2 linked regions of the Luteibacter rhizovicinus DSM 16549 genome follow. The protein of the gene in region 1 binds, or shares a complex with, the protein of each later gene. Links are inferred from orthologs where the notes say so. Each region holds a gene or a part of one and is shown on either strand. Other genes may lie near its edges.

The links. Proteins that work in one complex are often made in the same cells at the same time.
Region 2: the proteins of BJI69_RS13510 (region 1) and cheY are in contact, whole or in part, in a solved structure (PDB 1A0O), measured with the Escherichia coli proteins. The link is inferred for Luteibacter rhizovicinus DSM 16549 from one-to-one orthologs.

The regions. Positions count from the first base shown.
Region 1 is NZ_CP017480.1:2,970,376-2,973,304, reverse strand. The notes cover bases 23-2,926. They hold BJI69_RS13510 (chemotaxis protein CheA), read right to left. Parts: upstream 2,511-2,926; coding sequence 534-2,510; downstream 23-533. Other genes in these bases: BJI69_RS13505 (response regulator), read right to left, coding at 2,564-2,926; BJI69_RS13515 (chemotaxis protein CheW), read right to left, coding at 23-306. In the rest of the region: more of BJI69_RS13515, read right to left, coding at 1-22. UniProt on the Escherichia coli protein: Involved in the transmission of sensory signals from the chemoreceptors to the flagellar motors. CheA is autophosphorylated; it can transfer its phosphate group to either CheB or CheY.
Region 2 is NZ_CP017480.1:406,171-408,932, reverse strand. Bases 14-2,750 are described here. They hold cheY (chemotaxis response regulator CheY), read left to right. Parts: upstream 14-1,049; coding sequence 1,050-1,451; downstream 1,452-2,750. Other genes in these bases: BJI69_RS01900 (chemotaxis protein CheA), read left to right, coding at 2,114-2,750; BJI69_RS01905 (protein phosphatase CheZ), read left to right, coding at 1,462-2,106; BJI69_RS01915 (RNA polymerase sigma factor FliA), read left to right, coding at 265-996; BJI69_RS01920 (MinD/ParA family protein), read left to right, coding at 14-268. Also shown: more of BJI69_RS01920, read left to right, coding at 1-13; more of BJI69_RS01900, read left to right, coding at 2,751-2,762. UniProt on the Escherichia coli protein: Involved in the transmission of sensory signals from the chemoreceptors to the flagellar motors.

The DNA.
Region 1 (2,929 bases):
ATCGACTACGACGCCGAACTGGCGGCCGTTGACCATCACGATGACCGTGACGGTGGTGGCCGTGTATTCCTCGCGTGCCAGACCGAAGCGCAGGCGCAGGTCGAGCACCGGCACGATGGCGCCGCGCAGGTTGAGCACGCCGAGCACGTAGTCGGGGGCCTGGGGAATGCGAGTGACCGGCGTCCAGCCGCGGATCTCGCGGACGGCGAGGATATCGACGCCGTACTCCTCGTTACCGAGGTTCACGGTGAGGTACTGCGCGGCCTCTTCAGGCAGGGCGGAGGCGGAGCTGGCTTGCTGGTTCATGTCGTTCCCACGGCGGATCGGTTCGGCGGTTCGGGACCCCTTCTCTTGGGGTATCGGCCGTCGCGGTGGGTTCTTGAGGGGAAATCTGCAGGCTGTGGGTCGTTTCTGACGACCGGGATGGCCGGTTCCTCTGGGAGCCGATTCATCGGCGAAAGGGTGCCAGCCGCACCCTCCCAGGCATTGGCCTGCGGGGAATCGCCGCTGAAGCGGCTCCCACTCAGAGCCGATCAGGCGGCTTTGCGGCGCGCCTGCATGCGGACCAGGCCGGTCACGTCGGCGATGAGCGCCACCGAGCCGTCGGCCAGGATGGTCGCACCGGAGATGCCGGTGACGCGGCGGTAGTTGGCTTCGAGCGACTTCACGACCGCCTGCTGCTGGCCGATCAGTTCGTCGACGAACAGGCCGATGCGAGTGCCCTCGCCTTCCACGACGATGACGATGCCCTCGTCCACCGCACGGCGCTGCCCGGCGCAGCCGAACACGTCGAACAGGCGCACGATCGGCAGCCAGTTGTCGCGGAAGCGGAACAGCTCGCCGCCGCCGGCCACGCTGCGAACGGTGTCCGGCTTGACCTGCACCGACTCGATGATGGACACGAGCGGCACGATGTAGATTTCCTCACCCACTGCAGCCGTGAGGCCGTCGATGATCGCCAGCGTCAGCGGCAAGGTGATGGTGAAGGTGGTGCCACTGCCCTGCACGCTGCGGATGGCAACCGTGCCGCCCAGATCCATGACGTTGCGACGGACCACGTCCATGCCCACGCCGCGACCGGAAAGGTCGGTCGTCGCGGCGGCGGTGGAGAAGCCGGCTTCGAAGATGAGATCGGCCACGGCCTCGTCGGACATGCCCTCGCCCGTGGCGATGATGCCGCGCTGGATGGCCTTGGCCACGATGGCGTCGCGATTGAGACCCGCGCCGTTGTCGGCGACTTCGACGACGATGCTGCCGCCGCGATGGAAGGCTTCCAGACGAAGCGTGCCGGTATCGCCCTTGCCTGCGGCGAGACGCTTGTCCGGCATTTCCAGGCCATGATCGATGGCGTTGCGGACCAGATGGACCAGCGGATCGCCGATCTTCTCGAGCACGGTCTTGTCCAGCTCGGTGGTCTCGCCACGCATGTCGAGCACGACCTTCTTGTCGAGTTTCTGTGCCAGGTCGCGGACCAGACGCGGGAAGCGATTGAACACCGTGCTGATCGGCAGCATGCGGATGCTCATGACGCTTTCCTGCAGCTCGCGCGTATGGCGACCGAGCTGGGCCAGGCCGTGGCGCAGCATTTCCAGCTGCGACGCGTCCACGCCGTCGTTGAACTGGCTGAGCATCGACTGGGTGATGACGAGCTCGCCGACGAGATTGATCAGGGTGTCGATCTTTTCGATGCCGACACGGACCGAGCTCGACTCGCTGTTGGCAGCGGGATCGCGCACGGCCCGCGGCGCAGCAGCCGCCGGCGCAGCGGCCACAACCTCGGCCACCGGTGCGGGCGCGGCGATGCGCGGCGTCACGGTCAGGTCGCAGTCGCCATCGACCCAGTCGAACACGCCTTCGACCGCCGCACGCTTGGCCCCGGCATCGAGGCGGAGCGTCCAGCCGAGGTAGGACGACTCGGCGTCCATCTCGGCCAGCGCGGGAAGTTTGCTGGCATCGCAGGTGACCGCGAGCGGGCCGAGGGCCTCGAGTTCGCGGAACATGCGGGCCGGATCGTTACCGGACTTCAGCAGGTAGTCGAAGGGACGGAAGGCGATGTCCCAGCCTTCGATCGCCTCGGTGGGTGCGGCAGCCTTCGCGACGGCCACCGGAGCGACCGCATGGCCGGACACCATCGCCGACAGCTCGGCCAGCAGGGCCTGGCTTTCCGCCGTGGCGGCCGGCTGGCCGGTCATCGACAGGGAAAGCATGTCGCGCACGGTGTCGCCCGAGCGCAGCAGCAGTTCCACCACGGCCTTCGCCATCGGACGGCGGCCGCTGCGGACCTCGTCCATCAGGTTCTCGGCGACGTGGGTGAACGCAGCGACATCGGTGAAACCGAAGGTGGCCGCACCGCCCTTGATCGAGTGGGCGGCGCGGAACACCACGTTGATCAGTTCCGGGTCCTCGGCGCCCTCGTCCAGGGCGAGCAGGGCCTGCTCCATGGCGTCGAGACCATCGAGGCTCTCCTCGTAAAACGCCTTGTGGAATTGCGCCAGATCGACTTTGGACATGGGGAGACCCTGGAATTACCGGAACACTAAAGTGAAAACAGACGCGGCTGGGATCAGCCGAGGACGCGGTTGACCGTCGCCAGGAGCTGGTCCGGATCGAACGGCTTGACCAGCCAGCCGGTCGCACCGGCCGCCTTGCCTTCCATCTTCTTTTCCGGGTTCGACTCGGTGGTGAGCATGAGGATGGGGATACCGCGGTAGTCCGCACGGGTGCGGATCTCGCGAACCATCGTGATGCCGTCCATCACAGGCATGTTCACGTCGGCCAGGATCAGGTCGAACTTGTGGACAGCTGCCGAATCGAGTGCCGCCTGGCCGTTATCGGCCTCTTCGACATCGTGACCGGCGCCGCGAAGGGTGAAGGCCACCATGCTGCGCATGGAAGCCGAGTCGTCTACCGCAAGAATCTTAGCCATCGA
Region 2 (2,762 bases), 2.6 Mb from region 1 along the record:
GCTGTTCGAGAAACTGTCCCGGGTGACCAACCGATTCCTGGATGTTTCCTTGGATTTCATGGGGATGGTCCCGCACGACGAGTACCTGCGCCAGGCGATTCGCCGCCAGTCGGCGGTGGTCGATGTCTGGCCGAGCAGCCGATCTGCAGTTGGATTCAAGAATCTGGCCAGGTCGGTCGATACATGGGGTGAACCCGAACCCCGTGCTCAGGGTCGCATCGGCTTTTTCGCCGAGCGGTCCCACCTGGGAGGAGGGTTGCCACTGTGAGCGTTGCGACGGAATACCTTGAAGTCACGCGAATCCCGGCGGATCAATTGGTACGAACCCACGCGCCGCTGGTGCGCCGGATCGCCTATCACCTGATGGGCCGGCTGCCGCCAAGCGTGGATGCAAACGACCTCATGCAGGCCGGGATGATCGGACTGCTGGAGGCCGCAAGAAATTACTCGCCGACTCGCGCGGCCAGTTTCGAGACCTATGCGGGTATCCGCATACGGGGCGCGATGCTGGACGAACTGCGCAAGACGGACTGGACCCCCCGCTCCGTGCACCGGAAGTTGCGCGAGGTGGCTGAAGTAACGAGGCAGATCGAGAACGAGACAGGTGGTGATGCCGAAGACGCCGAGGTGATGAAGCGGCTGGGCATCGACGCCATGGAGTACAACCAGATCCTGGCCGACGCGGCGAGCGCGCGGTTGCTCAGTCTTACGGCGCCCGAAGGCGACGAAGGCGCGGCGATCGATGTCGCGGACCCGGATGCCGCGGGGCCGGAAGGGATCTTCGAACAGGACGGCTTGCGCGATGCGCTGGCCCAATCCATCGACGGCCTGCCCGAACGCGAGAAGCTGGTGATGTCGCTGTACTACGATGAAGAGCTCAATCTGAAGGAAATCGGTGCGGTGCTGGGTGTGAGTGAATCGCGGGTGTGCCAGATCCATGGCCAGGCCCTGATTCGCCTCCGCGCACGCATGACGGGTTGGAAAGACAAGCATTGACGGCATTACGGTGCCGTCGCCGGTAAGAACGCGCAGTCAGGCGGAGACGAGTTTTGGACAAGAACATGAAAATCCTCGTGGTGGACGATTTCTCCACCATGCGACGCATCGTCAGGAATCTCCTGGTCGAGCTGGGATTTACGAACACCCTCATCCAGGAGGCTGAAGACGGCAACGCGGCGCTCACGATGTTGCGTGCCCAGCCTTTCGACCTGGTGGTGACCGACTGGAACATGCCCAACATGACGGGCATCGACCTGCTTCGCGCGATCCGCGCGGACGCCGCGCTGAAGTCGATGCCGGTGCTGATGGTCACGGCCGAGAACAATCGCGACCAGATCATCGCCGCCGCGCAGAGCGGCGTGAACGGCTACGTGGTCAAGCCGTTCACGGCGGTCACGCTGAAGGAAAAGCTCGACAAGATCTTCGAACGACTCGCCGCGGCTGCGGGCTAAGGGAATGACGATGAATACCATGCTTAACCCCGGCCACGAGGTCGTTCCCGAGCTGCGCGAGTTGCTCGACGCCGATGACAGCGTCGCCTTCGAACAGGCGCTCGATCGCCTCCTGCGCAGCCGTGAACAGCACCTGTTCCTGGCCCTGGGCCATCTTGCGCGCGATCTGCACGAGTCGGTCCGCCGTCTGGCCTCCGATATCTCCAGCGATGGCGTGCCGGGCAACATGAGCGATGCGCGCAAACACCTGCGCGACGTGCTCGAGATGAGCTCACAGGCGGCTCACCGCACCCTCGATTTCAGCGACAGGCTGCGTCCTCAGGCGCAGGCGCTGGCCAAGCAGGCCGACGAAGTGCTGGTGCTCGATCACGCCGATCCGGCCTTCGCACCGAATGCGACGGCCCTGGCCGTGCGCGTCGGCGATTTCGCGCAGAGCTGCGACATCGGCCTGGGCGAGATGGTCGAGGCCCAGTCCTGGCAGGATCTGTCCGGCCAGCGCGTCGCGCAGGTCGAATCGTTCATGGCCAAGGTGGAGTCGTCGCTGGTCGAACTGGTGCGTCTCACTGGTTCGCTGGCCGGTGGCGCACACGCACCGGCCCCGGACAAGGTCAGCCAGGACGAAGTGGATCGACTGCTCAGCGAATTCGGGTTCTGAGCGCCGTATGAGCGTGGAGCTGGACAACGAGCTGCTCAATGTCTTCCTGATCGAAGCACGCGAACTGCTCGAGAGCCTGGGCGAACAGCTCGTGGATCTCGAAGCCTCGCCGGGGGACGCCGAGCTGCTGAACGCGGTCTTCCGCGCGTTCCATACCGTGAAGGGCGGTGCGGGCTTTCTGGGCCTCAACGCCATGGTGGAGCTGTGCCACCGCGCCGAGGACCTCCTCAACGAGGCCCGTAACGGCGCGGTGGTGTTGAACCCCGGCTTCATGGATGCGCTGCTCGAGTCGCTGGACCTCCTCAACGACATGATGCGTGCGGCCGACGCGGGCGTTCCCGCCGAGCCCGCGCCTCGCTCCGTGCTCGACCGCCTGCTGATTCCGGGTCGTGCCGGCTCCGCACCGCCGGTGGCGCTGTCGCCGGTGATGTCGACGCCGGCGTCGACCAGCGCCCCCGCCGTGTCGTCGCAGCGCCCCTACGATCCGATCGAAGACGAATTCGAAGCCATGCTCGACGCCGCGCGCAACGACCGCGCACCGGCCTCGACACCTTCGGGCACGATCAACGACGATGAATTCGAAGCGCTGCTGGATTCGCTCTACGGCACCGGTGCCCCCGGCGCCGATGCCGCCGCCCCTGCAGGGGCGGCGGCAA